3 regions of the Cupriavidus sp. CuC1 genome follow, and region 3 is predicted to be linked to each of the others. Evidence: predicted binding sites of a transcription regulator. Region 3 holds the regulator's gene; each other region holds the start of a gene.

The links. The regulator FliA, encoded in region 3, starts transcription of late flagellar genes. The targets are predictions, from matches to a motif close to CTAAAGTTTNNNNNNNNNNNGCCGNTA.
Region 1: the regulator FliA is predicted to act here: its motif matches at 2,907-2,933, upstream of ACGLHR_RS11630 (DUF342 domain-containing protein).
Region 2: the regulator FliA is predicted to act here: its motif matches at 5,273-5,299, upstream of ACGLHR_RS45480 (flagellin).

What each region holds. Positions count from the first base shown of each region.
Region 1 is NZ_JBIUHC010000020.1:69,153-80,479, reverse strand. Features, by position in the region: gene ACGLHR_RS11640 (LysR family transcriptional regulator) at 1-207, shown strand, start outside; gene ACGLHR_RS11635 (DNA-binding response regulator) at 216-719, opposite strand; gene ACGLHR_RS11630 (DUF342 domain-containing protein) at 1,047-2,705, opposite strand; partial or broken gene ACGLHR_RS11625 (bestrophin family protein) at 3,038-3,985, shown strand; tRNA gene ACGLHR_RS11620 (tRNA-OTHER) at 3,936-4,039, opposite strand; gene ACGLHR_RS11615 (class I SAM-dependent methyltransferase) at 4,140-5,045, shown strand; gene ACGLHR_RS11610 (DUF1415 domain-containing protein) at 5,164-5,730, opposite strand; gene ACGLHR_RS11605 (hypothetical protein) at 5,792-6,175, opposite strand; gene ACGLHR_RS11600 (TIGR03862 family flavoprotein) at 6,346-7,614, shown strand; gene ACGLHR_RS11595 (NAD(P)/FAD-dependent oxidoreductase) at 7,622-9,244, opposite strand; gene ACGLHR_RS11590 (single-stranded DNA-binding protein) at 9,473-9,778, shown strand; partial or broken gene ACGLHR_RS11585 (pyridoxal-phosphate dependent enzyme) at 9,788-9,991, opposite strand; gene ACGLHR_RS11580 (hypothetical protein) at 10,016-10,381, opposite strand; gene ACGLHR_RS11575 (PLP-dependent aminotransferase family protein) at 10,556-11,327, shown strand, end outside.
Region 2 is NZ_JBIUHC010000199.1:8,038-16,297, forward strand. Features, by position in the region: gene ACGLHR_RS45455 (flagellar hook-length control protein FliK) at 1-534, opposite strand, end outside; gene ACGLHR_RS45460 (flagellar protein FliT) at 601-936, opposite strand; gene fliS (flagellar export chaperone FliS) at 938-1,366, opposite strand; gene fliD (flagellar filament capping protein FliD) at 1,400-2,899, opposite strand; gene ACGLHR_RS45475 (flagellar protein FlaG) at 2,951-3,316, opposite strand; gene ACGLHR_RS45480 (flagellin) at 3,430-5,175, opposite strand; gene ACGLHR_RS45485 (RNA chaperone Hfq) at 5,422-5,745, opposite strand; partial or broken gene ACGLHR_RS45490 (methyl-accepting chemotaxis protein) at 6,674-8,260, shown strand, end outside.
Region 3 is NZ_JBIUHC010000132.1:16,963-28,289, reverse strand. Features, by position in the region: partial or broken gene ACGLHR_RS38645 (hypothetical protein) at 1-642, shown strand, start outside; gene ACGLHR_RS38640 (MinD/ParA family protein) at 646-1,461, shown strand; gene ACGLHR_RS38635 (RNA polymerase sigma factor FliA) at 1,502-2,218, shown strand; gene ACGLHR_RS38630 (flagellar protein FlhE) at 2,215-2,646, shown strand; gene ACGLHR_RS38625 (flagella synthesis protein FlgN) at 2,986-3,444, opposite strand; gene flgM (flagellar biosynthesis anti-sigma factor FlgM) at 3,499-3,804, opposite strand; gene flgA (flagellar basal body P-ring formation chaperone FlgA) at 3,973-4,692, opposite strand; gene flgB (flagellar basal body rod protein FlgB) at 4,914-5,324, shown strand; gene flgC (flagellar basal body rod protein FlgC) at 5,332-5,739, shown strand; gene ACGLHR_RS38600 (flagellar hook assembly protein FlgD) at 5,754-6,425, shown strand; gene flgE (flagellar hook protein FlgE) at 6,482-7,732, shown strand; gene flgF (flagellar basal-body rod protein FlgF) at 7,774-8,517, shown strand; gene flgG (flagellar basal-body rod protein FlgG) at 8,569-9,354, shown strand; gene flgH (flagellar basal body L-ring protein FlgH) at 9,351-10,034, shown strand; gene ACGLHR_RS38575 (flagellar basal body P-ring protein FlgI) at 10,049-11,182, shown strand; gene flgJ (flagellar assembly peptidoglycan hydrolase FlgJ) at 11,185-11,327, shown strand, end outside.

The DNA of each region.
Region 1 (11,327 bases), on a different contig from region 3:
CTGCTCAGCCACAGCCACTACGTGGCCACGTTGCCCCGCCGGCTGGCGCAACGCTACGGCGACCGGCTGGACGCCTTTGCACTGCCCGTCGAGGCGAACGGGTTTTCCCTGTTCGCGGCATGGCACCCGCGCAACCACGCCGACCCGGCGATCCTCTGGCTGCGCGAAAGGATCGCCGGCGTGGCAGATGCGGCCGGGGTGGATTGAAGCGCGGCTCAGGCGGCCAGCACCTCGGCCTCGAGCATGCTGCTGATGGCGGCTTCCAGGGTCACCAGGGCGGCGGTCTTGGGCAGGCAGCAGCAGATGCCGTAGCCCATCTCCGGCGGCGGCATGTGCAGCCACATATTGTCCGACAGCAGCAGCACCCGCTGGGCGGGCAGCATGCCGCGCAGCTTGCGCAGCAGGCGCCAGCCGCTGGTCACGTCCTGCGGCATGCCAAACACCAGCAAGCCGGCCTCGCGGATCGTCGTTCCGTGCATCGAGAGATCGTCGGGATCCGCGCCATCCACCTGTTCCACGCCTGGCATGCTCTCCAGCATGCGGGTCAGGCCGAGGCGCAGCAGCGCACATTCGTCGATCACCACCGCCTTGAGCGGCGCGGTGCCGTGCGACGCCAGCGGCAGCCTGGCAACCTGCCGCGTCGACATGGCCGATGGCACGCCCGACGAGACACCTCGCGAGGTGATGCTGTCTACGCCTGCCCGGCTGGTGAGTGCCATGTCCATGATTCCTCCCTTTGTTTTTGGAACGGCGCCAGCGGGGACGCCTGACAGGGTACGGTGCAAGGCACGTGCCAGCCGCCGGCGCGGGCCCTCGCGCGGAGCGGGGCAGGCCGCTCGGCCTTACTGGGCAAGGGATTGCCGCTTGCGCGGGAAGCGGGCGCCACGGCCCCGGAGAGGCCGCGGCGTGTTACGCGTCACGTAACGTGTTCCGCGTACTGTTCCGCATACCGTTCCGCATCACATTGCGCATCTCGTTGCGCACGGCGGATGCAAAACCGCCGCGCAAAAGCGCGGCGGCGGGCGTGTGATGGGAAGCAGGGTGGCTCAGACCAGCGCGATGCGGTCCTCCACCAGCCGGATATGGCCGCCCGGCTTGTCCTCCATGATCTTCATCGACTTTGGCCCGATATGCAGGCTGCACCCGCCGTGGATACGCCGGCTCACCTCGATCACCGCCTCGGGAGACGGCCGTAGCTGCTCGGCAAGCTTGGCCAGCCTGGCGTCGAGTGCAATCGAGTCGCGGGTGAGCTTGAACAGCGTGGCGCGCGCCTTCTCGCGCAGGTCGCCGACGGCTTTCTCGGGATTCTTGGCGAAGAAGCTGACCAGCTGCTGCACCTTGGCCTGCTCGGTCTCGAGCTGGCGGCGCTGGGCCTCTACCTCGGCCTTCTCGGTCTCGGCATAGGGATTGGTGCCCACCTGCACGGTGGTGGCGGTGCCTGCGGAGGCGCCAAGCGTGGCGGTGCGCACGGCCAGTTGCGCACGGCAGCGCCCGCCGGTGATGTTGCCCTGGCCATCCTTGGGGCTGCCGGCAACGATGCTGCGCCCGGCGGCGACGTCGCTCTGGCGGATACCGCTTTCAACCTTGACCTCGGTGCCGGCCTCGACCACCGCGCTTTCGATGAAGCGCGCATGCACAGAGCCCTTGCAGGTCACCCGCGCCAGCGCGACGGCGCTGTCGGCGCCCTGCTGCGCGGCCTGATGCGTGCCCTCGGCCTTGCCGATGATGCCGCCCTTTACCACCACATTGCCGCCCGCCTCCACATGGGCAGCCTCGATGGTGCCGCTGACGATGACATCGCCGGTCACGCGCACGGTCATGCCGGTCTTGATATCGCCGTTGACGCGCAGCGTGCCGTCGAAGGTGATGTTGCCGGAGTGCATGTCCACAGCTGCCACATCGACCACCGGGCTCACCGATGCGCCCTGCGCCAGCAAGGCCGGCGAGCCTGAGATCGTGGCCACCAGCACCTCGGGATCGGCGGGATCGGGCGCCACGCCGGTCAGGCCGTCCGCGAACGGCGGATCGGCGGCCGGCACGGCGGGCACGACCTTGCCGAAGACATCGACACCGTCGCTGCCCTGGCGGGCCGGGATGCGCCGCATCAGCGGCGTGCCGGGATTCACCAGCAACAGCGTGCCCAGGTCGCGCAGGTCGATGCGGCCGCTTTCGTCCTCGGCCACCAGCGGCTTTGGGGGGGCCAGCAGGCTCTCGAAGCGCGCGGGCGTGCCGGGCAACGGCGCGCGTCCCGTGGCAATCTCCAGCCCATCGCAATAGCCCGCCTCGACCGCTCCGCGCAGGGCCACACTGTCCGGTTCGGCTTTGACGCCGCGCTCGGCCAGCGCGGCACGGATTTCGTCCCGCGTCACCTCGCGCCCGCCCTGCGGCGGCAGCAGGTTGAGCCGCACGCTCAGGTTGTCGCTGCTGACGCTGAGATCGAAATAGCCGTCCGTCAGCTCGCCGATCAGCGCCTCCACGGATGCCCCCTCGGTGGCGCGCTGGCATTGCGCGAGAAAGGTGCCGATCGCGGCGGTGTCCAGTTTCGCGTCTGCCCAGCCGCCACCGGCCAGCGCCTCTTGCAGCGCGGCGCGGTCCGGTGCCATCCGGCCCGGCGTGACGGCATATGCCGCGCGCAGCTGCCTGGCGCTGTCATCCAGACTGACCTGCAAACCGCCGGCCGCTGTGTCTTGTCCCCGGTCTTCCATTCGGTTGTTCCCTTGATGGATCGTGTCCGGACGTCTCCGCCCCGTCCTCGGGTCGTCCGCAATCCCGGCCTCGGCGGTGCCGCGCCGCCGCTGCGCAATGGCGCGGCCGCCCGGTGCCCGTGGCCTGCCAGGCAGGCCCTTGAAGCCGGGGATGTCATTGATGCGCCGTGGGATCTCAGCCCCTTCTGACGCACACAACACCATCGGCCAGTTCGCGGAAAACTTGAGCCGCCGCGCCCGCCCCCAACCCACCCTCAGGGCAAACCCCGGGCGAAAAATGTACACTTCTGCCCATTGACGGAACGCCGCGCCGCAACACCAGGGGATCACAGATGATTGTGCGAGACCGCCCATCGGGACCGAGGTTGTTCCTGGTCCTGCGAGGCTCGATCCTGTCACGCATCTGGCGCGTGCTGCTGGTGAATTTCCTGGTAGCGGTTGCCGTCACCATCAGCCACGGTGCGTTCTTCCAGCACAAGGTCACGCTCACGGCCATCCCCTTCACGCTGATCGGCCTGCCGCTGGCCATCTTCCTGGGCTTTCGCAATACCGCCGCCTACGACCGCTTCTGGGAAGGCCGCAAGCTGTGGGGCGAGCTGGTGGTGCGCAGCCAGAACCTGGCACGCCAATGCTTCAGCCTGATCGCAGACAACGTGCCCGACAGCGCCGGCCATAAACCGGCGGGCCTCAACGACGCGCGCGTGCGCATGATTTCCCGCACGATTGCCTATGCCTACGCGCTGCGCAACCGTTTGCGCGGCACCAGCGCCGCCACCGGCCTGGACCCCGCCTGGCTGCGCCCGGCGGAGCTTGCCGAGCTGCAGCGCAGCACCAATGCGCCCGCCTTGCTGATGATGCGCATGGGCGAGGACCTGGGCCAGTGCGTGCGGCAGCACCGCGTGGAGCCCTGCCTCGCCGCCGGCATCGACGGCACCTTGTCGGCCATGGTGGCCACGGCGGTGGCGTGCGACCGCATCCACAGCACGCCCATCCCTTTCTCGTACACGCTGCTGCTGCACCGTACCGCCTACCTGTATTGCTTCTTGCTGCCGTTCGGGCTGGTGGATACCATCGGCTTCGTCACGCCCGTCGTGGTGGCCATCGTGGCGTACACCTTCTTCGGCCTGGATGCGCTGGGCGATGAACTGGAAGAGCCGTTCGGCACGCGCGCCAACGACCTGCCGCTCGATGCGCTCTGCCGCACGATCGAGATCGGCATGAAGGAAGCGATGGGCGAAACCGAGCTGCCACCGCCGCTCGAACCGGTGGATTACTGCTTGCTTTAGGCGGCCTGGCAAGACTGCGCCAGCGTGCGCCGGTTGCGCCACTCGCCCGAGCAAGCGCGACTTTCGGTAAACTGCCGCTGTACCGGCGCAGCGTCGTCCGGCTTTGGCGCACGCCTCACCGCTTTTCCCCAGGTTCCAGACATCCCAGATGGCCCAGAAGTCCCCGGCGTCCAAGACGCCCGCCGCACCGGCGTCCAGCCCCCACGAAATCCGTCCCGGCCAGTCCATCGAGCTGCTCAAGGCGCTGCATATCCTCACGCGCGACGGCAAGATGAACCAGGACAGCCGCCGCAAGCTCAAGCAGGTCTACCACCTGTTCCAGTTCATCGAGCCGCTGCTGCAGGATCTCAAGCAGGATCACCCCGACGTGACGCTGGTCGACCACGGCGCCGGCAAATCCTACCTCGGCTTCATCCTGTACGACCTGTTCTTCAAGGAGCGGCTCGACCAGTCGCACATCTACGGCATCGAGACGCGCGAGGAGCTGGTGCGCAGCTCGCAGGAGCTAGCCAGCCGGCTGGGTTTCAAGGGCATGTCGTTCCTGAACCTGTCGGTGGCGGACTCCATCACGTCGGATCAACTGCCGCCCACCATCGACATCGTCACCGCACTGCACGCCTGCAACACGGCCACGGACGATGCGATCCGCTTCGCGCTGGAAAAACGCGCCAAGTACATCGTGGTGGTGCCATGCTGCCAGGCCGAGGTGGCCGGCGTGCTGCGCAAGCACAAGGGCCAACTGCTGGCCGGCAATCCGCTGACCGAGATCTGGCGCCATCCGCTGCATACGCGCGAGTTCGGCAGCCAGGTGACCAACGTGCTGCGCTGCCTGCAACTGGAGGCCCACGGCTACCAGGTCAGCGTGACCGAACTGGTGGGCTGGGAGCACTCGATGAAGAACGAACTGATCATCGCGCAGTACAAGGACCTGCCGCGCCGCCGCCCGGCCGAGCGGCTGGGTGAAGTGCTGCGCACGCTGGGACTGGAAGAGATGGAATCGCGCTTCTATACGCAGGACCATGCTGGCGAGCCGGCAGCCGCGGCTGCCGGCTGAGGCGTTCCCGAGCCCGCCTCCACGCGCCGCCGATGCGGCGCGTTTTTTATTGCCCGGCCTATTACCCAGCCTATTACCCAGCCTATTACCCAGCCTATTACCCGGCCTATTGCCAGATTTATTGCCCGCCGGCCTCGGTCATCAGCCTGCGCCAGCCGTCATGGCCGAGGCGGCGCATGGTTTCCTGGTTGCGCTCGTAGATGTCCGACGCATCGGGAAAGGCCGCCACGGCCCGTGCGATGCTGTCTTCGCGCAGCAGGTGCAGGATGGGGTAAGGCGCGCGGTTGGTGTAGTTCTCGATGTCGTCCGGCTCGCTGCCGCCGAACTCGTAGTGCGGATGGAAGCTCGCAATCTGCAGGACGCCCGCCAGGCGCAGGCTCTTGAGCAAACGCTCGGCGAAGTAGAGGAAATCGTTGTAGTCGAGAAACTCCGCCAGCGCATGCGGCACGATCAGCAGGGTCGTGTCGATCTCGGCGGGGTCGGCCTCGGCCAGCATGCGCAGCTCGGTCTCGAGATCGGTCAGCACGCCCTCGGTATCGGTGGCATCGCTCACCGCATAGCGGATCTGCCGCTTCACGTGCACAGCCTTTGCGAAAGGGCACAGGTTGAGGCCGATCACCGCGCGCTCCAGCCATTGCTGGGTAGCGTCTATGACGGACTGGGTGGATGGCGAAGCGGTGGGCATGGCGATGAGTGGCGGCGCTAAACCGCTATTTTAGCCTCCCGCCCAGGCACGCCAAAGCCGCTCAGCGCCGCGGCCCGTAGATCTGCTTGGCCAGCGCCTCGGCCTGGCGCATGGCCGCATCGCGCTCGGCCGTGCCCAGCTTGCCGCAGACGTACTCCAGGTTGGCGGTATCCAGGTCGGTGACATGGCGCTCGCCGGACAGCACGATCACCTTGCGCCACATGCAGGCCTTGACGCGGTCGCGCTCCAGCCCGAGGCAGCCGGACTGCAGGCAGTACGACAGGTTGCGCTGCGACAGGAAATCACCCTTCATCGCCTTTTCCTGCAGCCCTTGCGCGGTCTCCTGCGCGAGCGCTGGCTGCATGGCGGCCAGCAGGCTCAGTAGCACCGGCACGAGGGCGCGCGCGGCGGATCGAGGCAATGAGAAAGTGGACGACAGGGACATGGACAGATGCAGCAAACCGGTGGCGCGCGCGAAATAGGCAAAGGGGCCATCTTAGCAGCCCCCCGCCTGAGCCCCGGCGAAGGGCCGACCTATATAATCCGATCCGCCGCAGGCAGCATCTCCACGCGGCCAGCATTCCCCGATCGACTGCGTTTCCCCGGATTCAAGCCATGCCCTCTTCCACCGCTTCCGCCTCCACCGCCAGCGTCGCCGTCATCGGCGGCGGGCCGGCCGGCCTGATGGCGGCCGAAGTGCTGGCGGCGCGTGGATTGCGCGTGGACGTGTACGACGCCATGCCCTCGGTCGGCCGGAAATTCCTGATGGCCGGCCGCGGCGGCATGAACCTCACGCATTCCGAAGCGGCACAGCCCTTCCTCGGGCGCTATGGCAAGCGCAGCGCGCAGATCGCGCCGCTGCTGGCTGGCTTCGATCCGCAAGCGCTGCGCGACTGGGTGCACGGGCTCGGCATCGAGACCTTCGTCGGCAGTTCGGGCCGCGTCTTCCCCACCGACATGAAGGCCGCGCCGATGCTGCGCGCGTGGCTGCATCGCCTGCGCGAAGCCGGCGTGCAGTTCCATATGCGGCATCGCTGGCGCGGCTGGGAGGATGCATCGGGCAAGCTGCGCTTTGCCACGCCGGATGGCGAGCGGCTGGTTCATGCCGATGCCACGGTGCTGGCGCTTGGCGGCGGCAGCTGGGCGCGCCTGGGCTCCGACGGCGCATGGGTACCACTGCTGGCAGCACGCGGGGTGGACATCGCCACTTTGCGCCCCGCCAACTGCGGCTTCGACGTAGCCTGGAGCGAGCACTTCCACACGCGCTTTGCCGGCCATCCGTTGAAAGCCGTGGCCCTCGGGCTGCGCGACCGCGATGGCGTGGAGCACTATCGCCAGGGCGAGTTCGTCATCACCGCCGGCGGTATCGAGGGCAGCCTGGTCTATGCATTGAGCGCGCCAATGCGCGACCTGCTGGAAGCCACCGGCGCGGCTACGATCCATCTCGACCTGGCGCCGGGCCTGTCTGCCGAACGCGTGGCCGAAGCGGTGCAGCGCCCGCGCGGCGCGCGCTCGCTGTCGAGCCACCTGCAGAGCAAGCTGGGCATCACCGGCGTGAAGGCCGGGCTGCTGCGTGAGTGCTTGTCAAAGGAGGAATTTGCCGATCCCGCGCGGCTGGCGGCGGCGATCAAGGCGCTGCCCTTGCGCCTGCTGCGCGCGCGCCCGATCGATGAAGTGATCAGCAGCGCGGGCGGCGTCGCGTTCGAGGCGATGGACGCGCATCAGATGCTGCGCGCCGTGCCGGGCGTGTTCTGCGCCGGCGAAATGCTGGACTGGGAGGCGCCCACCGGCGGCTACCTGCTGACCGCCTGCTTTGCCAGCGGGCGCGCGGCCGGGCTGGGGGCTGCGGCCTGGCTGGAAGCTGCCAGGCCTGCCGCAGGCTAAAACCCGTTCAGCCCGCCTTGCCGTTGACGATGCTCAATGCCACGGCCTCGGCCACTTCGATGCCATCGATGGCCGCGGAGTAGATGCCGCCCGCATAGCCGGCGCCTTCGCCGGCCGGGTACAGGCCTTCCACGTTCATGCTCTGGTAGTTATCCTTGCGGCGGATGCGCAACGGCGATGACGTACGCGTTTCCACGCCGGTCAGCACCGCGTCATGCATGGCAAAGCCAGCGATCTTCTTGTCGAGTTCGGGCAGCGCTTCGCGGATGGCTTCGATGATGTAGTCGGGCAGCGCGGTGGACAGGTCCGTCGGCGTGACGCCCGGCTTGTACGAAGGCTCGACCGAGCCCATCGCGGTGGAAGGCCGGCGCGCGATGAAGTCGCCCACCAGCTGGGCCGGCGCATTGTAGTTGCGCCCGCCAAGCTCGAACGCGCGCTCTTCCCAGTGGCGCTGGAAGGCGATGCCGGCCAGCGGGCCGCCGGGGAAATCCTCCGGCGTGATGCCCACCACGATGCCGGCATTGGCGTTGCGCTCGGCACGGATGTACTGGCTCATGCCGTTGGTGACCACGCGGCCCGGCTCCGAGGCCGCGGCCACCACCGTGCCGCCCGGGCACATGCAGAAGCTATACACAGCGCGGCCGTTGCTGGCGTGGTGCACCACCTTGTAGTCCGCGGCACCCAGCAGCTTGTTGCCAGCGAACTTGCCAAAGCGGCTGCTGTTGATCATGCCCTGCGGGTGCTCGATGCGCAAACCCAGCGAGAACGGCTTGGCCTCCATGAACACGCCGCGCTCGTGCAGCATCTCGAAGGTGTCGCGCGCGCTGTGGCCGACCGCCAGGACGACGTGGTCGGCCTGCAGGTACTCGCCGTTGGACAGCGTCAGGCCGCGCATCTTGCCGCCCTCGATGTCGACGTCCTCGACGCGGGTCTCGAAGCGGATCTCGCCGCCGAGCGAGAAAATCTCGGCGCGCATCTTCTCCACCATGCTCACCAGGCGGAACGTGCCGATGTGCGGGCGCGCGAGGTAGAGGATGTCTTCCGGCGCGCCGGCCTTGACGAACTCGTCAAGCACCTTGCGGCCGTAATGCTTCGGGTCCTTGATCTGGCTGTAGAGCTTGCCGTCAGAGAAGGTGCCGGCCCCGCCCTCGCCGAACTGTACGTTGGACTCGGGGTTGAGCACGCTCTTGCGCCACAGGCCGAAGGTGTCCTTGGTGCGCTCGCGCACTTCCTTGCCGCGTTCCAGGATGATCGGCTTGAAGCCCATCTGCGCCAGGATCAGCCCGGCCAGCAGCCCGCACGGGCCCATGCCGATCACCACCGGGCGCAGCGTGGTGCCCGGCGCGGGCGCCTGCGCGACGAAGCGGTAGGCCATGTCCGGCGTCACGCTCCAGTTCGGCTTGCCGGCCATGCGCTTGATCGCCGCGGCTTCGTCCTTCACCGCGATATCGATGATGTAGGTGAGCTTGATATCGGAACGCTTGCGGGCATCGTGCGCGCGGCGGTACACGGTGAACCCGGTCAGGCCATCGGCCTTGACGCCGAGCTCGGCGAGGCGGGCGAGGACCACGGCCTTGAGATCGCTCTCGGCATGGTCGAGCGGGAGTTTGACTTCACTTAGACGTAGCATGGGAACCTGGAATTCTGCGGCCGGTGGGTCGGCCCTGGAAGGGGCGCTGACTGCACTCTGGTTGAGCGTCGGGCTGGCCGGACCGCAATTTTATCGTTTTTAGGGCCAGGGTCCGCATTCTCTGCCACGAGACCGCTAAATTGTGAGATCTTCCGCACCCCGGCAAGGCATTACCGTGCCCAACGCCAGCGTGCCCAACAGAACAGAACAGACCAGGAAGGAAGCAAGATGATCGACGCACTAGTCAGCGGCCGGCTCCACGGCCACGCCAGCGAGCGTACCGGCCAGGGCGGCAGCCAGTACGTGACCGCCAAGCTCAAGGCCGCGATCAACGATGGCGACACCGTCATCGTCAACGTGATCGCGTTTGCCGACAAGGTGCGCGCAGGCCTGCTGGCGCTGGAGGATGGCGAGTCGGTGGCGCTGTCGGGTAGCCTCACGCCCAAGGTCTGGACCGACAAGAACGGCGACACCCGGCCCGCCCTGGACCTGGTGGCCCATGCCATGCTGAGCGCGCACGACCACCAGGACTGACCGCCCCAAGGCGGCTGTCCCGGCCAGGCAGCCGGTCGGCTCGACCATCATCTTCATGCGCCCGGCGAAGAAGGCCATGGCCTCGACCGGCTCTGCGTCGCTGACCGTGACCACATCGTCCACCAGGCGGCGCAGCACCGGGAAGGTGAGGTCGCCAAGGTGCTGGGTCTGCGCGCCGTCGGCCAGCGTGGCGGGCACGTCGATATGGACGATCCCATCGTGTTGCTCTCCATGGATTCATGCCTGCGCCAGCCGCAGCCAGCGATTCCACCAGGGCCTTGCCGCGGGGGCCTGCAGCCGCAGCAAGGCGGCCTGACGGGCTAGCACTTCTACCCAGCCCGGCGACAGCGCCACCACGCTGCCGGCCGGCAGGCGGCGCGGCTGGCGCCAAACGGTGCCGGCCAGCCAGCGCGGCGCCTCGGTGAGTTCGATTTCGCCCTCCAGCACGCAAAGGGTCGTGCCGGCCTTGGCATGGAAGCGCAGCACGCGGCTGCTTTCCAGGTCGAGCGCCTGGGCTTGCGGCTCAGCGCCAGCCAGCATGGCGCGTGTAGGCTGTACAGGCTGGACAGTGGGGATGGTCGGGTCTGAACGATAGCTTTGCATGATGCCGGCTCCCTGGCTTTGACAGGGTTCCAGACTACCGATGCGGGCCGGGCCAAAACAGGCACACGCCAATGGCTTGTGAACCGTAACAGAGGCATGACAGACCATCTGTTACGATACAGAAGCCCCCTATCTGTATCTGTTGCGCCGGCCGCCGCCGCGTCACCATGCCGCATGGAATCCGTCCCGCTCTACCGCCAGCTTGCCCAGCACTACCTGCACGCCATTGAAACCGGCGTCCTGAAGCCGGGGGACCGCGTGCCCTCCGTGCGCACGCTCATGGAGCTGCACGGCGTGAGCCTGTCCACCGCGCTGCAGGCCTGCCGGCAGATGGAAAGCGATGGCCTGCTCGAGGCCAGGCCGCGCTCGGGCTACTTCGTGCGGCACCGCCGGCACAAGCCGCTGGCGCCGATCGAGGAGCCGGTCGCCGCGCTGCCGGACCCCGCGCAATACGTGGGCATCCATGAGCGCATTTCCGCCATCACCGCGCGCGGACGCCAGCAACCGGTCGCGGTGAACTTTGCCGGCGCCTGCGGCGCGCCCGCGCTGTACCCGGCGGAAGGCCTGCGCAATGCGGCGGCGCGCGCGCTGCGCCTTCACCCGCAACTGTTCGGCAGCGCGGCCGACGCCGGCGGCCATCCGGCCTTTCGCGCCGTGCTGGCGCGCAACGCGCTGCTCTCGCGCATCACGGTAGCGCCGGAAGATATCCTGGTGACCCACGGCTGCACCGAGGCGCTCAACCTCGCGCTGCGCGCGGTGGCGCAGCCCGGTGACGTGATTGCCGTGGAGTCGCCCACCTATTACGGCCTGCTGCAAATCCTCGAAAGCCTGGGCATGCGCGCGCTGGAGATTCCCAGCAGCCCGCAGACCGGCATCTCGCTCGAAGCGCTGGAGCTGGCGGCGCAGACCTACGACAACATCCGCGCCGTGGTGGTGGTGCCGAACC
Region 2 (8,260 bases), on a different contig from region 3:
CTGCCGCGGGGCGCCGGGATTGCCGGCCAGGGCCGGCTCGCCCGGCATGGGTTGGTTGAAAGCGGCCTGCGGTGCCTTCAGCACGTCGGCGAGCGGACGGTTTCCACTGACCCACTCCGCCAGATGGCTTTCGTAGAAGAGGCCGCTGTGCTGGACCAGCTCGGCCAGCGCGGCACGCAGTACGGCCGGATTCGGCGCGCCGGCAGGCGACGGCAGCATCGGGGCAGCGGCGCGCGCGGGCTGCGCGTCGGTACGGTCAAGCAGGTCAAGGATGGTGCGCGCGGCAAAACTGAGCGTTTCGCGCGTCGAGCCGGTCTGGGCGCTGCGCCCGGCTGCAGCCGCATCCGTCTGCAGCGCATCGACGCCGCGGCCTTGGATCGTGCCGCCGCCAGCGGTCTGGTTTTCGCCAGGGGCAATCTTGCCGGTGGGCAGCAGGGCTGCCAGCTTGGATACCGAGAGCGCATTGCGCAGCCCCTGCGGGTCTGCGCCGCGCAGGAGAGCCGCCGGGTCCGGCGAGATGGGGATGCCGGTCATGGCGATCAGCCTTTAGCGTTCTGGGCGGTTTAGGCGTTATAAGCTCGCGGGCCGCGCAGCGCTGCCTCAGACGGCAACGCTGCCGTAGGCCTGGTGCAGATCCTGCTGGCGGCGCGCATTGCCCAGCAGTGCGCCCAGCCTGCTCATTTCCGGTGACAGCAGGTTGCGGATGGCAGCGTCGTAGCCCAGGATGCGCTCCAGCCGCCGGTACCGGTCCATCCTTTCGCGGTCCGAGATGGGCGCGCCGTGGTCCATGTGGCGGAGTTGCTCCACCTGCATGATGTAGACCTGCTGCACTTCGGTCATTGCAGTCCAGTTCCCGGCGCGTGCCAGCTCGAGCATCTGCTCGGCAAGCAGTTCCAGTTCGCGATAGCAATGCAGGATCGGGCTCAATGCGGTCATCTCAGCGCTCCGTGGCAAGCGACAGGTTTTGGGTGGCGGCGTCGGGGGCGTTGCTGATCTCGGCCCAGGCGGAGGCCAGGTTCTCCAGCAAGCCGTCGACTTCGGTCAGCAGGGCGGGATCATTGCGCAGGTTGGCCAGCAACAGGCGGCGCGTCATGTACTCGTAGAGCTGTTCAAGGCTCGATGAAATCTCACCGCCTTGCTCATGATCGAGCGCCGCGCTCAGGCCGTTGTCAATGATGTTGATGGCCCTGGTGATGGCGTTGCCTTTGGCCGGCACATCGCTGGCCGCCATATGGAATTTCGCCTGGGCAATGGCGGTGCGGGCGCCATCGTAAAGCATCGTGATCAGCTTCTGGGGGCTGGCGTCCATGACGCCAGTCTGGATACCGACTTGGGCATAGGCATTTATGGCGTTACGGGCATACATGGCGATCGATTCCCACGTTCGATAAGGGTTGCGTTACTTGCTGCTGGAGTTGTTCAGCGCATTGAACTGTTGGGTCAGGTACTTGCTGGTGTTGTTCATGGAGGACATGATCAAGTCCAGGTTCGTAAACTGTGCCTTGTATTGCGCCACGGTGGCATTGATGCGGGTCTGCGTCTCGCTGTATTGCACGCTAAGCGACTTCAGCGTCTGCGTGATGCCATCGGTCGCGTTCGTCAGGGTGCCCTTGGTGCCGGTCAGCGTGGTCACCAGGTTATTGATCTGGTTGCCATAGCCGTCTTTGCCGTTAGCGTTGGAAAACAGACCGGCGACACCATTCGGATCCGTGGTCAATGCGCTAGTCAGCTTGGTGGCGTCGAAGGCCATCGATCCATCGACCTGGAACGTCACGCCGATGTTTGCCAGTCCTGTGACCGCGCCAGAGCCACCCTGCTGCGGCGTGTTCAGGATGCCGCGCATCTGGCTCTGGATCAGCCGCAGCGTCGCATCGCCCGTCAACGGGGAGGCGCTTTGGCTGGCGGGGTCGTAACTCGACAGGCCTGCAGCGGTTTTTTGCAGGTTGTTGTAGGCGGTGACGAAGCCCTGCACTGCCGTCTGGATGGTCTTGACGTCGCGTTGCACCGTGACGGTGGTGAGGCCGCCCTGCGATAGCGACAGTGTGACACCCTGGATGGCGTCGCTTACGGTGTTGCTGGTGCTTTGGACGGCAATATTGTTGACGGTCAGCTGCGCGTTCTGCGCAACGATCGTCTGCTGCATGTTCTGCACGTCATTGCCGGGATTGGTGGGGTCCGGGTTCTTGCCCGGGCTGTAGCTCACCAGGTCGGACAATTTTGTCCCGCCGTCAGTCTCGGCAACGGAGATCCGCATGCTGCTGTTGGCGCCAGTGGCGTTGGACGAAAGCACCAGACGGTACGGCGTGCCGCTGCCGTCGTTGACGATGCTGGCGGTGACACCCCCGTTGGCCTTATTGATAGCGTCGCGGATGCCCTGCAGCGAGTTGTTGGTGCTATCGATCTTGATGTCGAAGCCACTGGTGCCCGACGCCGGCGGCGGATTCGTCGCGAAAGTTGCGCCGGTGTATTTGCCGGTCGCCGCGTCCAGCGCACCTCCGGTGATCGTGCCGAAGTCGATATGAATGGTGCCAGTGCCGATCGCGTCGGTCATCTTGGCCTGCCCGACGGACACCAGCGACTGTGCCTGCGCCAGGGACGTTACGTTGACAGCATAGGTGCCCGATACCGCGGAGGTGCTTCCGACCGCGCCAAGCACATTGGCGGCGGACGATGTAGCGGTCGTCGAGTTGAAGAAGTTCGGATCGGACAGTTGCTTGGCCGAACCCTGGAATGCCGACAGCATGCTCTGTACCTGGCCGTAGGCCGACAGCTTTGCCTGATAGCTGGTGGCCCGGTTCTGGATGACCGTGAGCGGGGCCTGTTCCGCGGTGGTGAGCTGGTCCAGCAGGGTGTTCAGGTCCAGGCCGGAGCCCACGCCAAGGTTCGAGATGGTTGCCATATCGTTCTTATCCGGGAAATTGCTTAAACAGGGCTGAGCCGGCTGCCGGTCTCAGGCTTCTTGATGTACGAACAAGCCTTGCAGCTTTTGCAGGGCGTGGGCGATACGCATGACCTCTTCCGAGGGCAGTTGCCTGATGACCTCGCCGGTGTCCTTGTCCACCACCTTGGTGATCACGCGGTGGGTATCCGGATCGATCTCGAACTCCACATTGAATGAAGTAGCGCGCAACACGTCCTTCAGATGCTGCACGGCAGCGTCTTCGGTCACGACAGGCGCTGCCTGTTCGTTTGCGCCAGCCTGCGTGCCGGCGGTCTTGTCGCTCGCGGGCGCGGCAGAGGGCGTGCCCTCGCGGCCTGCGGGAGGCAGGACCGGGGAGAGCGGCAGCGGCGGGATCAAGCTTGTCGGATTTGCCATGACCGTTGTCGGAGTTGGGTTCGAAACGCTTTCGCAGGGCACAGCGGCCCTGCGGAAACACTCCGGCACAGGGCCGGGCTTGTGGCCCGGCCCTGCTGCTTCGTGTTACTGCATTAACGCAGCAGCGACAGCACGCCTTGCGTGGTTTGGTTCGCTTGAGCCAGCACCGAGGTACCAGCTTGCTGCAGGATGTTGCCGCGGGTCATGTTAGACACTTCCGTGGCGTAGTCAGCGTCCTGAATACGCGAACGCGACGACGACAGGTTGGTGATGGTCGTGCCCAGGTTGGCAATGGTGGAATCCAGGCGGTTCTGGATCGCACCCAGCGAGGAGCGCAGCTTGTCGACGATCGAGAGGGCGTTATCCAGCACGGACAACGGGTTGGCGGTGGAAGTATTGCCGCTGCGGGCGTTCAGCGTAAACTTGCCGGCGTTGGCCGAGTCATTGTAGACGGCATTTGCCGCGCCGTCCGTCACCGTACCATTGCTCTGGACGTACAGGCTGGCATTGGCGCTGGTCGTCAGGGCACCGTTCATATCCAGGCTGACTTGATTGCCGCCGCTCTTGACTACGCCGGTGGTGGCGGTGACGTTGTACACCTGCGTGGCAGCGGCGCCATCTAGGTTCACGGTGATGGCGTTGCCTGCACTGTTGCTCGTTTGGACCTGGTTCTGCAATGCAGCGCTCGAGATATGCAGATTGGTAGCACTGGCCGTAGCGGTGCCAGCCGTATAGGTGTAGGTGGGAGCATTCGCGCTGCTGCCGACAGTGATGGTGCCGCCGCCGGTGCCGGCTTTGCCCAGGCTGAAGATCAAGTCCCCGGTTGCGATGCTACCACCGCCGTTGACGTTGGCTTGCGCCAGGGTGCCGGACTGGTTGTTCTCAGTCAGGTTGCCAGTGGTGTCCAGGTAAAGCTTATTGCCCGTGGCCGTGGAGGTCAGGTTGCCGCTGCTGTCGATCGTGGCATTTACTGCGGGATTGGCCGCAGCACCAGCCTTGATCGTAACGTTGACGGTGCCACCGGCGGCCGGCTTTAGATCAGACGCGACGGTGGCCGCGGCTCGAGCCGTGTCGGCGAACGTGTAGTCCGTCCCGTTATACGTGTACTTCGCGATAGTGGCCGATACGTTCGCGTCCACTACGGTGGTGCTGTTCGCAGGCGTGGCGGTGTTATTCTGCGCCTTGCTCAGGACGTTGGCGAGCGTGGCAAAGTCCGATGCGCCGTAGGCCTTCGTGTAGACGGTGGTGCCATTGGTAACTGCGCCAGCGGCGTACCCTGCAGCCAGCAAATCCTTGCTGGAGGCGACATTGTTGGTGGTGCCGGTTTGATTTACATTAAAGCCAGTCATGCCCAGCGTCTTCGAGCTGATTTCCTGCAGGTTCACCGAGATGGTCTGGCCGTCGCTAGCGCCTACCTGGATGTTCAGGGGCTTGGCTGACGAGGACAGGACCTTCACGCCGTTGAAGTCGGTCTGCTGGGAAATGCGGTCGATTTCCGCCATACGTTGGCCGATTTCATCCTGGATCGACTGCAGGTCGCTTGCCGAGTTAGAGCCAGTGCCTGCCTGCACCGACAGGGTACGGATACGCTGCAGGTTGTTCGTGACTTCGGTCAGCGCGCCTTCCGTCGTTTGCGCCAGCGAGATACCGTCGTTGGCGTTTTGCTTGGCCTGGGTCAGGCCGTTGATGCTGGCGGTGAAGCGGTTGGCGATGGCCAGGCCGGCTGCATCGTCCTTGGCGCTGTTGATGCGCAGGCCCGACGACAGGCGCTGGATCGCGGTGTTCAGCGACGATTGCGATGCATTCAGGTTGTTCTGAGTCATCAGAGACAACGAATTGGTATTAATGACTGACGCCATGGTACGACTCCTAGTTGCAGTGATTTACACAGTCCGGCGGGTGCCGTAACGTTGGCTGACTGCGTTGCAGTGCGTGTAGTGCCTCCGTTGCTAGGGTTATCGACAGGCCCGGGAAAAGATTTAGTGTGATCTTTGGGGCAATGCCCAGAAGTTTTTTCGCGGATAGTTTTGGGGCGGCTTGGAACGGGGAGGCCAACCACTTGAAAGTAGCCCCGCTTATGCGCGCGACCGGTTGGCGCACCCGACTCACCTCCGCTTGCGAGTCCGCGGCGTATACAAACTCACAAAATCCGGCGAACTCTCCGCCCCAGGCACCGCCGCCATGGCCTCCGGCGCGTGGGCGGGCGTGATCACCGCGATAGCATGCTTGTAGACGACTTGCGGCAGCGGGTCCTGCGGCGTTTGCGCGAGCAACACCATATAGTTGTCCGCGGCCACGATCACACCGTGCAGGCGAAGGCCGCTGGATAAATGGACTACGACGGGGCTGTGACTGGCGCTGAGCGTAGAGAGTTGCAACTGCTGCAGCTTCCTGCTCGGGCGATCGATCCTGGTTTCCTTCTTGTTCACAACTTCTCCGGAAGAGCCCGCTCGGGTTCTGGCGGCTGGCAACAGTCCAATAACTGGACCTGGGCAAATGGGGTGTTACAGCGCGGCTGGGCGCCGGCTGTGGCATGACTTGGGCGGGGCGGGGGATGAAACATCCGCTCTCGGCGCTGGAGCTGGAGCTGGCTGCACGGGGCGCGTGCTGACCCGGCGTGCGGCCGGGTAGAGGAACCGATGCTACCTCGCAAACGTTGGCGGTCGGGGCCGCCGGAGGGGAAGGGAGATGTTTCAGGCGCGAGAGTAGCAAAATTTTACAAATCTGGACGAATGAGGGGCGCCTGATCTAAGGGTTTCGCTCCCATAGAACGCTTGCGTCGCAATGCTGTTTGTTGATTTAGGCGCACTTGCGCGACAGATTCCCAATGTCAAGAGCGCTCGCGCTCCTCATTTTGCAGGGGTCCTGCGGGTCCAACGTGGCTCTGGCCTGTAGCTGCGGTACTTCCCGTGCAGCTATTTCGTCACATAAATAGCATTGTTGGCACTTTTCCTATCAGAGATAACCCTGATAGAAATTGGATTTACACCTCATGTAAGCAGGTTTATATTCGCTGACGAGCCTGTCGGCTCGTAGCAGTCCTGGAAAGCCTACGAGCACCCCGCGCGTAGGCTTCTTTTTTGCGCGCTCACTTTGTTTGTGCGTATCTGGCGCGCACTTCAGAGTGCACGGGTGACATTAGACGACAGGTAGCATCCCGCCAATTGCTCGATTTGCCGAGCTTTTTCCCTCTACTTCTCCTTTCCTCCGCGCATTCTTCGGCTTCTTTGCAGAATTTGCAGCGCAACCCTAAAGCTTGTCTCTCTCCCTGCCGTTAAGCCCGCGATGCGGCGTCGCTCCGGAAATCTGTCCGGGGCGGGGATAAAGCGCGCGATGAGAGTAAAAGGAGCCGGGAAGATGCGTTGGTTGCGAAACTTTGGCATTGGGGCGCGCCTGACGGTGGCGTTTTCGCTGGTAGTGCTGTTGCTCGTTGCGGTGGCGGTGCTGGGCATGATGTCCCTGCGCACCATGAACGATTCGATGCGCCTGACGGTGGAAGGGCGCCTGATCAAGGTGCTGGATATCGAGCGCGTCAAGCAGGATGCGCTGTGGGTCGGCATCCTGGTGCGCGATGCCACGCTGAACGAGGATCCGGTCGCGGTGCGGCGCAACGCCGAGCGCATTGGCGCGCTGCGCCAGGACATGGGCTCTACGCTGGATGAATTGGGGAAGTGGCTCTCCGCGTCCGCCAAGCCGGAGATCCAGGAGACGTACCGCCGCCTGACCGAGGCACGCAATGCTTATAACGGCCAGCTCGACATGGTGTTGCGCCAGTTGCAGGGCGGCGAGTTCGATGGTGCCCGCAGTGCGCTGGTGGCAACCCTGCCGGCGGCCCAGGCGCCTTATTTCGATAAGCTGAGCGAACTGGCCGAGACCGGGCGCAAGGTTGCGCTGGCTGCCGTGCAGGAGGCGAATGCCAGCTACGAGATGGCCCGCAACCTGCTGCTGGGCCTGGCTGCCGTCGCGGTGGCCCTGGCGGCGGCTCTCGGCATCGGCATCACGCGCTCGATCACGCGCCCGGCGCGGCAAGCGCTGGACGCGGCACAGGCGCTCGCTCATGGCAATCTGACTTATGTTGTCCACGCCAGCAGCGACGACGAGATGGGCCGGATGCTGGCTGCGCTGGAGCGCGCTTTCGGGCAACTGGCGACGCTGGTGCACGGCATCCAGGGCGCGACGCGCTCGATCGACGGCGCCACCCGGGAAATCGCCAAGGGCAATACCGACCTGTCCCAACGCACGGAAGAGCAGGCGGCTTCCCTTGAGCAGACCGCGGCCTCCATGGAGCAACTCACTTCGACGGTCAGGCAGAACGCTGCTAACGCACGCCATGCCAACGAACTGGCTGTCAGCGCTTCCGGCGTGGCAACGGCGGGCGGGCACGCTGTGCGCGGCGTGGTCGAGACCATGCAGCAAATTTCGCAATCGTCGGCCAAGGTCGCCGAAATCGTCGGCGTGATCGAAGGGATTGCCTTCCAGACCAATATCCTGGCGCTCAACGCGGCCGTGGAAGCAGCCCGCGCTGGTGAGCAGGGTCGTGGCTTTGGCGTGGTGGCAGCAGAGGTGCGCAGCCTGGCCCAGCGGTCTTCGTCGGCGGCCAAGGAGATCGGCCAGTTGATCAATGGCTCGGTGGGGCAAGTGGCCCATGGCGCCAAGCAGGTCGAGGACGCCGGCCGCACCATGGACGATATCGTCGGGGCGGTGAAACGCGTGACCGACATCATGGGCGAGATCGCCGCGGCCAGCGAGGAGCAATCCTCGGGCATCGAGCAGGTCAACCGCGCCATCAGCCAGATGGAAAGCGTGACGCAGCAGAACGCTGCGCTGGTGGAGCAAGCCGCCGCCGCCGCCGAGAGCCTGCAGCAGCAGGCCGCCGGACTGGTCGACGACGTATCCAGGTTCCAGGTGACACCGGCGCAAACGCACGTCGCGCGGGCGCCGGCA
Region 3 (11,327 bases):
GCCGTGCAGTGGATCGCGCGAAGCCCGGTGCGCGTGCTCGAAGGCCAGGCACGCGGCACGCGTGGCGCCGCCGAGGGCGGTACCGAGGCAGGCTTGCTGGTGTCGCGCGTGGCCGATCGCGAGAACGGCCAGACGCTCGCCGTGCATTACCTGCTGTGCGACCCGGCGCTGTCGGCCGAGGGCGCGCAACTGGCACGCTGGGCCCGCTGGGCCGAAGCCGGCGAAGCGCAACTGCGCACGCTGCGCCATGCGCTGGAGCACCTGGGCCAAGGCGAAGGCGGCAATGAATCCGCACAAGCCGAGGCGCAGGCCTGCGCCCGCTTGCTCGCGCTGCAGATGGGCGTGGCCGCGCTGCGTCTCGAGCAGGCCTGCGACGACTCGGTCGCTGCCTTCCTGGCGCGGCTGACCGGCCGCGCGCCGGCTCGCCAGGCTTGCGGCGCCGCCGTGCTGGTTGACGGCATTGGTCGTCTGCTGGCCTTGCTCGACGTGCTGGAAAACTATCCCGCCCGCGGCGGCCGCGCCACGCAGCCCGCTGTCCAGGAGGCCGCGCCGCAGACGTTCCATATGGGCGACGCCGGCGGCCTGCTCGAGGCGCGCATGAGTGGCGGCCGCGTGTTCGAGACGCTGGCGCAGGGAGAATAAGCCGTGACTTCACTCGCCTCCGACCAGGCAGAGAGCCTGCGGCGCATGCTGGCGCCCCGCGCCACGCGCCGCATTGCCGTGGTCGCAAGCGATGCCGGCGCCGGCGCCACCACGGTGGCGCTGGGGCTGGCCAACGCCCTTGCCCTGCAAGGCGAACGCGTACTGCTCATCGATGAGGACCGCTTCGGTGCTCGGGCCACCCGCCTTGCCGGCGCCATGCCGGAAGGCACCCTGGCCGCCGTGCTGGGAGGCGCGGTGACGCTCGATGCCGCGCTCGGCAAGCGTCCCGCCGGCACCATCGCCGTGCTGCCGGGCAGCCCCCAGGCCAATGGCGACCTGCAGCTGCTGAAGCCTTTTCGCACCGTGCTCAGCGACGCCCGCAGCGATGCGGATGGCGGCCTGTCGCAAATGGCCGGCACCGCGCATAACCTCATCGTGGTGCTGCGCGCGGAGCCGGCTTCGATCAAGGCGGCCTACGCCTGCATCAAGCAGCTCAATCACCTGTACGCCTGCCGGCGTTTCCACCTGGTGATCAATGCCGCCGCCGGGGACGCCGCCAATGCGGTGCTGGGCAACCTGGCCCGCACCGCCAGCCATTACCTCGGCGTTGAGGCGAGTCCCGCGGGCAGCTTGCCGCACGATCCGCTGGTTGCGCGCAGCACCGCATTGGGCCGTTGCGTGGTCGAGGCCTTCCCGGCCGCGCCCGCCACCGCCGCATTACGCCGAATTGCCACGGGCATTGCCAGCTGGCCAATGTCCACCGATCCCCGTTCAACCCTGTCGGCGCCGATAGCGCCGTCGGCCACGGCCCTGGCTTAAGCGCCGGGACCTGCAAGCCAGGACTCACGAGAATTCCACCATGTATACGATTCAGGGAAAGCTCGAACAGACTGATACCGTGACGGCGCACGCGTCGCTGGTGCGTCGCATCGCCTTGCAACTGGCGGCCAAGCTGCCTGCCAGCGTGCAGCTCGATGACTTGATCCAGGCCGGCATGATCGGCCTGCTCGACGCCGCCAAGCGCTACGAAGACACCCACGGTGCGCGTTTCGAGACCTACGCCAGCCAGCGCATCCGCGGCGCCATGCTCGACGAGGTTCGCGCCAACGACTGGCAATCGCGCAGCCTGCGCCAGTTCACGCGGCGGATCGAGCGCACCGTGCGCGGCCTGGAGCAAACGCTGGGCCGTGCGCCGCTAGACTCCGAAGTGGCGCAGGAACTGGAGCTGCCGCTCGACGAATACCAGACGCTGCTCAACGAGGTCTATGGCTGCCAGTTGCTGCACTATGAAGACTTCGAGCGCTCCGGCGAAGAAGACTTCCTGGACCGGCACCTGAGCGTGAGCGATGACGGCAACCCGCTGACGGTGCTGATGGAAAGCGGCATGCGCGAAGCGCTGATCCGCGCCATCGAGCGCTTGCCTGAGCGGGAGAAGCTGGTGCTGTCGCTGTGCTATGACCAGGAACTGAACCTGCGGGAAATCGGCGCGGTGCTGGAAGTGACCGAGTCACGCGTGTGCCAGATCCGTAGCCAGGCGATTACGCGGCTGCGTTCGCAGTTGCGCGGGCTGCTATGAGCCGCTGGCTCAAGCGCCTCGCCGCGGCGACATTAGTTGTGGCGTGCGGCCCGGCACTGGCCGCGCCTGGCGGGCAGTCGCTGCATAGCTGGTCGGCTTCGGTGAACGGGCCTGCGCTGTACGGCAAGGGCTTGCGCACTGTTTCCGCGCCGATTTCGCCGACCGGCTATTTGCCGCAGGCGGAGGGCGCTATCACTACGGTGCGGTGGCGCTATAGTTTTTCGCGTACGCCGCCGAATGAACTGCAGGCTTACCTTTGCAATGCGCAGCGGTGTGTGTTGCTTACGGGGGCTGAGGGGCTGACTGAGGCGTTTAGCGGGGATGATGCTGCCAAGGGCTTTGTGTTTGCTTTTCAGGTGCCGGGGAAGGGGGCGTTGACGCCGGGTTTGATTGGGCTGGCTAATGAGGTTACGGTTGGATTTCGGTGAGGAGGCCGGGGTTGCTTAACCGCTGCAACTGCTTAACTGCAACTTCAACTGCAGTTTCACCTCCCCTGCGGGGAGGCGACCTACTTTCTTGTCTCGCCAAGAAAGTAGGCAAAGAAGGCGACCCGGATGCGGCGAAAGACTCCGCATAACGGGAGATTCAAACCTTCACGGCTCGCTTCGCATCGCGCTGGGGGGATTACCGCCTGGGGGCGGTAATCCCGGCTACACCGAATCCATGCTCAAGCTTTTCGCCGGTTTGCTCCCCTCTCCCACTTGTGGGAGAGGGGCCGGGGGAGAGGGCGGGCACTCGCAAGAACGAGATGCGCCAAACTACCCAACTCAACCACTCGCCAGACTGACCCCTTGCGGCCCGGTCTGCGTGCGCCCGTCGCGCCCATACAGCGTAGTGTTGTCGCCCCGCTGCCGCAACGCCAGAATCGCTTCCTCGGTGAACTCGAGATGGGCGTCCACGACCGCGGCATTCAGCGTATTGGCATCGCTTGCAGTGCGGGCAGCAAACACCAGCGTTCGCCATGCCGCTTCCACCGACGGATCGATCTGGCGCCCGAACAACTGGCCGCCCGCGCCGGTGCGGATCCCCATGGCTCCCATCTGCGCCTCACGCGTGCGCGTCAGGGCGCCCAGCAATCCGGCCAGTTCTACCTTGCGTTCCAGCAGCCCGGCAAGGGCCTGGTAATCGCCGGCCTTGATCATGCTTCGTTCTTCGCCTAGCACGGTGGCGAACTCCTGCGCTAGCTCGGTTTCGCGGCGCAGGTTCTGGATCAGGGACTGGCTCATGGCTTGCCTATCTTAGGGTGGGGTTGGCAATGCGGCCCATAGCAAGCCGCGGTGTCAGGCGCCGCCGCTGAGTTCGCGCAGGGACGCGAGCAGGCCGTCGGCGATCTTGCTTGGGTCGATCTTGATGCGGCCTTCGGAGATGGCCTGGCGGATCTCATCGACCTTGGCGGTATCGATATCGTCGTCATGGTCTTCCACCATGCGCGCGCCGATCTCGCGCACCTGGGCCGACAGGGGGCTGCTGACGCGCACGCTGGAGGTCTCCGGGGCAGCCGTCGATCCGGGGGCGCCGGCCACGCTGCGCACGGCGCCGTCGATGGCGTCGCTCGGCCTCGACGAGGTGGTCTGATTGATCTTCACGATGATTCCTTGCTGGGTACCTTTGGCTTATCGGATGCTTCGGGCGAAACTTTAGGGCGGATTGCGGCGCCGCGACGCCGTTTTTCCGGCCCCGGAGCGCGCGATATTGTCTCATGGGACGGCCCATGAGACGGCTACGTAACCCTAGGTTTCGCCGCCCCCGATTCCCTATTGCTGAAGCACCACCGTGTCGCCGCTGCGCACCAGCGCATTGACCACCTGACCGCTCTTGAGCCGCACCTGGACGTTGTTGCCTACCGCGGCCTCGGCCATGACCTTGCCTTCGCTGCTGAGCTGGAACGAATCGCCTTCCACCAGCACCGTCACGTTCTGGCCCTGGCGTACTGCAATGGCCTTCTTCAGCAGGTCCGTGCGCATAGGCGAGCCTGCGGCGATGCGGTTGGCCGCCACCGCGCCGGTCACCTGTGCGGGATCCGTCACCACCGCGCGCGGCAGCGACGCCAGGTCGCCCTGGCGGACTTCCATGTCGGCCGCGTCGATGGCCTCGCCGGGCATGAGGTTGCGCCCGGCCACATAGTAGTCGGCCACGACCGACACGCGCGCTTGCACGTAGCGGGTCCAGGGGCGCTCGCCGGCGCAGCGCACGCCGACCGAGACCCGGCCCCAGGGGGACGCGCCCGGCGGCAGGAACGGCTCAGGCAGCGGGCAATCCGGCGCGCGCCCGCCCGAGGGTGGCACCACCTGGATGCTGGCCTTGCCGGGCAGGCCGGCGGTCTGGCGCTCAAGGAATTGTTCGACCGCGGCACGTACCGGGTCTTCGGGAAACGGCGAGGTCTGCTCCACCCCGGCGCCGCCGGGCAGCGTGCCGCCGGCGGCCAGCACGCAGAGCAGGGCGCGCGCCGCGGCGGCCCGGAAACGAGGGTTCATGTGGTCGTCCAAGCAAGGAAACGACGCGGACCACACCGCGAAAGCGGGCGCCACGTGCGTGTCAACGGGTCCTATTGTAGGCAGCCCCGAGCTCTTGCTCGAGTCGAAATGCGCGGTTTTCTTTGCCCTATTCGTGCGATTGGCATGGCGGGGCCGCCCCTAAGATGGCACACCTGAAGAAGGTCGACCTTCGTTGCTCTCCCCTCCAGCGAGACACAGACATGATTGACAGACTCGATGCGGCGTTGCGCTTCCAACAAGAAGCGCTGAGCTTGCGGACCCAGCGGCAATCGGTGATTGCCTCCAATATCGCCCACGCCGACACACCCGGCTACAAGGCGCGCGACTTCGATTTCTCCAGCACGCTGGCGCAAAGCGTCGAGCGCGGAAAGCAAGCCGAAGGCGTTTCGCTGTCCACCACCTCGGTGCGCCACTTGCCGGGCGCGAGCTCGGCGTTCGCCGACAAGATGCAACTCGACTACCGCATCCCGATGCAGTCGAGCATCGATGGCAACACCGTCGAGATGGACACCGAGCGCGTCGCCTTTGCCGACAATGCGGTGCACTTCGAGTCCGGCCTGACCGTGATGAGCGCCAAGATCAAGACCATGCTGTCGGCCATCCAGCAGTGAGAAAGCCATGCCAGCAATGAACATCTTCGAAGTCGCCGGTTCGGCCATGGCCGCGCAGTCGCAGCGCATGAACGTGACCGCGTCCAACCTGGCCAATGCCGACAGTGCCGTCGGCCCCAACGGCCAGCCTTACCGCGCCAAGCAGGTGGTGTTCGGCCTGGCCGCGACACCGGGCCAGAACGACGTGGGCGGCGTGCAGGTGGAGGGCGTGATGGAAGATCCGTCGCCCCCGCGCATGGTGCACAACCCCACGCATCCGCTGGCCAATGCCGACGGCTACGTCACGATGCCAAACGTCAACCCGGTGGAGGAGATGGTCAACATGATCTCGGCCTCGCGTTCCTACCAGGCCAACGTGGAAGTCCTCAACACCGCCAAGAACATGATGCTCAAGACGCTGACCATCGGTCAGTAAAACCGGGATACGCAATGACCACGACTTCTTCCACAAGCAGCAGCACCAGCGCCGCCGGGATCGCCAATACGCTGCAAAGCGGCAGCGCCTCCGCCGCCGACCTGCAAAACAGCTTCCTGACGATGCTGGTCACGCAGATGAACAACCAGGATCCGCTCAACCCGATGGACAACTCGCAGCTGACCTCGCAGCTCGCGCAGATCAGCCAGGTTAGCGGCATGCAGACCCTGAACACCACGCTGAACTCGCTGCTGACGCAAGTCAGCGCCAGCCGCGCCATGAATTCGGCGGCGCTGATCGGCCACACGGTGATGGTGCCGGGCAATGCCACGACGGTGGCCAGCGGCGTGCCGGGCCAGATCGGCGTGGACCTGCCGGCGACCGCAGATGCGGTCACGGTCAGCGTGCTCGACAAGGACGGCAACGTGGTGCGCACCATCGACATGAAGGGCCAGACCGGCGGCGTGCACGACATCGCCTGGGACGGCAAGAACGATGCAGGCGTCGCGGTTGCCGATGGCGACTACAGCTTCAAGGTCACCGCCACCGCCAACGGCAAGGATGTGGCGCCGGTCGCGCTGGTCTACGGCAAGGTGAACAGCATCAGTGGCGACTCCACGGGCGTGCTGGTCGATATCGGCGGCGGCCGCACCGCGCCGGTCGATGGCGTTCGTCGCATTCTTTAATCACGTGGCCTAGCGCGAGAAGCGCCGGCAGGATTTCAGGTAACTAGGGGAAAATCATGGGTTTCGGTCAAGGGGTAAGCGGCATCAACGCCGCCGCATCGAATCTGGACGTCATCGGCAACAACATCGCCAACGCCAACACGGTCGGCTACAAGCAATCGACCGCGCAGTTCGCCGACGTGTACGCCGGCACCAAGATTGGCCTGGGCACGACCGTGAACTCGGTGGTGCAGTCGTTCAACCAGGGCAATATCGAGTCGAGCGGCAGCGCGCTCGATGTCGCCATTACCAATGGCAACGGCTTCTTCCGCCTGACCGATTCCTCTGGCTCGGTCTTCTACTCGCGCAATGGCCAGTTCCAGCGCCAGCAGGACGGCAGCATCACCAACGCGCAAGGCTTGCAGCTGACGGGCTATCCGGCCGGTGCGACCGGTGGCGGCGCGCTGCAGCCGCAGCCGCTGGTGGTGCCGAACACGACGATGCCAGCAAAGGCGACCACTTCGCTGGCAGCGTCCTTCAACCTGGATTCCAGCAGTAAAGTACCGTCGACGCCGTTCGCCAGTACCCCTGGGGCGCTGCCGACGTCCAGCATGTACAACTACGGCACCGGCGTCACGGTGTACGACTCGCTGGGCAACGCCCAGCAGCTCACTGCGTATTTCGTGACTGGAACACCCGGCTCCGGCACCCAGGCAAATGGCACCGACTGGACGATGCACCTGGTCGATGCGGCGGGCAACGAACTTGCTACGGGAAACCCGCTCCAGCCTGGAGGCACCAGGCTTGAGTTCGATGCACAAGGGGTGCTGAGGTCGCCTGCGGCAGGTGCCAACGTTTCCGTGTTCAAGCCCGCTGCCAATGGCGCAGCAGCCATGAACTTCGCACTGAATCTGCAAGGCACCACGCAGTTCGCCGGCACCAGCGACACCAAGCCGCCCATCCAGGACGGCTATGCCGCGGGCAGCCTCCTGGGCTTTGCCATCCAGCCGGGCGGCACGATCCTCGGCAGCTACTCGAACCAGCAGACCCAGGCACTGGGCCAGATCGTGCTGGCTACCTTCGGAAACGTGCAGGGCCTGAAGCCGGCAGGCAGTAACGTGTGGTCCGAGACGGGCTCGTCGGGTCAGGCGGTCGTGGCCGCACCCGGTGGCGCGCTCGGTCAACTCAAGTCCAACGCGGTGGAAGCCTCCAACGTCGACTTGTCTGGCCAGCTGGTCAGCCTGATCGTGGCGCAGCGCAACTACCAGGCCAATGCGCAAAGCATCAAGACGCAGGACACGGTCATGCAGACCCTGGTCAACCTGTAATGCGCATCGTCGGCAAGATGGACCGAAGCTAAGGGGGCACCATGGACCGCATGATCTATACCGCCCTGTCGGGGGCCAAGCAGACGCTCGACCAGCAGGCCGCGGTGTCCAACAACCTGGCCAATACTTCCACGCCGGGCTTCCGCGCGCAGGTCAATATGTTCCGCGCGGTGCCGGTGGTTGGGCAAGCCTCGCCAACGCGTGCATTCACGCTGGCCTCCACGCCTGGCGCCGATTTCAAGGCCGGCCCGCTGACCTACACCGAGCGTCCGCTGGACGTGGCGCTGCAGGGCAACGGCTGGCTGACGGTGCAGGCACCGGACGGCACGGAAGCCTACACCCGCGCCGGCTCGCTGCAAGTGTCGGCCGACGGGCAGCTGCAGACCAGCACCGGCCTGCAGGTCATGGGCGATGGCGGCCCGATCGCGGTGCCGCCGGGTGCCCAGATCACGATCGGCAGCGATGGCACGATTACCGCGCGCGGCCCGGGTGAGACCTCCGCGGGCCTGGCCCAGGTGGGCAAGCTGCGACTGGTGAATCCGCCGCCCGATTCGATCGCCCGAGGCGACGATGGCCTGTTCCGGCTGCGCCCCGGCGCGCAGCCGCTGCAGGTTGACGCCAACATCCGCGTCATTTCCGGCGCGATCGAAGGCAGCAACGTCAACCCGGTCGAGGCGATGGTCGACATGATCGCCAACGCCCGCCGCTTCGAGATGCAGATGAAGATGATCCAGGGCGCTGACACCAACGATCAGCGCGCGAATCAACTGCTCTCGAATAACTGAACTTTGAATTGATGTGCTGCCGCGGCTCGCGGCAGCCTTGTGAGGACAAACATGATCCGCTCTCTCTGGATTGCCAAGACCGGCCTCGATGCGCAGCAGACGCAGATGGACGTGATCTCGAACAACCTGGCCAACGTCTCCACCAACGGCTTCAAGCGTGGGCGTGCCGTGTTCGAGGAACTGATGTACCAGACCATCCGCCAGCCCGGCGCATTGTCTTCGGACCAGACCACGTTGCCGTCCGGCCTGCAGCTGGGCACCGGCGTGCGCCCCGTGGCAACCGAGCGCATCCACACCCAGGGCAATCCGCAGCAGACCGGCAACAGCAAGGACGTGGCCGTGATCGGCCAGGGCTTCTTCCAGGTCACGATGCCCGACGGCACCACCGCCTACACGCGCGATGGTTCGTTCCAGACGGACCAGAACGGCCAGCTGGTCACGTCCAGCGGCTTCGTGATCCAGCCCGCCATCACCCTGCCGGCCAACTACACGTCGCTGACGGTTGCGCGTGACGGCGTGGTCTCGGTGACGCAGCCCGGCTCGAGCGCCAACGTGCAGGTCGGCCAGCTGCAACTGGCGACCTTCGCGAACCCGGCCGGCCTGGAGAGCCTGGGCGAGAACCTGTACGTGCAGACCGATGCGTCGGGCGCGCCCAACACTACGGTGCCTGGCTTGAACGGTTCGGGCACGCTGCAGCAGAACTACGTCGAAGCGTCCAACGTCAACGTGGTCGAAGAGCTGGTCAGCATGATCCAGACCCAGCGCGCCTACGAAATCAACAGCAAGGCCGTGCAGACGTCCGACCAGATGCTGCAGCGCCTCACCCAGCTGGGATGATCATGATTGCCTCGCTGACTCGCCTGGGCGCGCTTGCCCTTTGCTGCTTCGCGACAGGTTGCGCGATGATGCCGCGCGAGCCACTGGTCCAGTTGCCCACCTCCGCGCGGGCAGAGCCGCGCGCGCTGGCGCCGGCGAGCGGATCGATCTACCAGTCGTCGTACGCGGGCAATCCGTTGTTCGAGGATCGCCGGCCGCGCAACGTGGGCGACATCCTCACCATCGTGATCAGCGAGAACGTCAACGCCAGCAAGAACTCCGGCACCAACGCCAGCCGCACGTCCAACAGCGCGCTGGCCTTCGATGCCGTGCCCAGGGCGCTTGGCGGGCTGTTCAGCAGCGCCCAGAACGCGACCATGAGCGGTGCCAATGCACTCAAGGCCAGCGGCGGCGCCAGCGCCACCAACACCTTTAACGGCACCATCACCGTGACCGTGCTGGAAGTGCTGGCCAACGGCAACCTCATCGTCTCCGGCGAAAAGCAGATGGCCATCAACCAGGGCGCGGAATACATCCGCTTCTCCGGGGTGGTCAATCCGCGCACGATCACCGGCGACAACGCGGTGCCGTCCACGCAGGTGGCGGACGCGCGCATCGAATACACCGCCAAGGGCTATATCGACGAAACGCAGAACATGGGCTGGCTGCAGCGTTTCTTCCTCAATGTTTCACCGTATTGATCACTGACCGCGTCATGTCCCTGTCTTCGTTCCCCGCCTCGCGCAGCCGCTTCGTCCGCGCTCTTCTCCTGGCGCTGACGCTGGGCCTGCTAGCGGGCGCGTCGCACGCGGAGCGGCTGAAGAACCTGGCCAACTTCCAGGGCGTGCGCGACAACCCGCTGGTGGGCTATGGCCTCGTGGTGGGGCTGGACAACACCGGTGACCAGACCATGCAGACGCCGTTCACCACGCAGAGCCTGACCAACATGCTCTCGCAGCTCGGCATCACCCTGCCGGCCGGCAAGAACATGCAGCTCAAGAACGTGGCGGCGGTGATGGTCACCGCCACGCTGCCGCCGTTCGCACGGCCCGGCAGCCAGCTCGACGTGGTGGTGTCGTCGATGGGCAATGCCAAAAGCCTGCGTGGCGGCACCTTGCTGATGACGCCCCTCAAGGGCGCCGACGGCCAGGTCTACGCGATCGCGCAGGGCAACATGCTGGTGGGCGGCGCGGGCGCGTCGGCCAACGGCAGCAAGGTGCAGATCAACCAGCTCGCGGTGGGCCGCATCGCCAATGGCGGCATCGTTGAGCGCGCGGTGCCGGCGTTCCAGCCCGAAGGCGGCATCCTGAACCTGGAGCTGCGCGAAACCGATTACGGCACGGCCGAGCGCGTTGTCGAAGCGATCAATCGCGCGATGGGCGGCGGCGTGGCCAGCGCGTTGGACGGCCGGGTGGTGCAGGTGCGCACGCCTGCGGCCCCGAGCGCGCGGGTGGGCTTCATGGCCCGCATCGAGAACATCGAAGTCACGCGCGCCAAGGCTGCCGCCAAGGTCATCCTCAATGCGCGTACCGGCTCGATCGTGATGAACCAGGCCGTGACGGTGGACGACTGCGCGGTGGCGCACGGCAATCTGTCGGTGGTGATCAACACCCAGCCGGTGATCAGCCAGCCGGCGCCGTTCAGCGGCGGCCAAACGGTGGTGGCGCCGGTCTCGCAGATCAATATGAAGCAAGAAGGCGGCGCGCTGCAGATTGTCAAGGCCGGCGCCTCGCTGGCCGCGGTGGTCAAGGGCCTGAACGCGCTGGGCGCGACACCGGCCGACCTGCAGACCATTCTTGAAGCCATGCGTGCCGCGGGCGCGCTGCGCGCCGACCTCGAGATCATCTGATCATGTCCGCCAGCCGCGTGGCCGCGCAGGCCGAACTCTCGCAACGCTTCGCCCTGGATACGCAGGGCTTCGAAGGCCTCAAGCAAAGTGCCCGTACCGGGGCCACCCCGGAGACGCTGCGCACCGCCGCGCGCCAGTTCGAGGC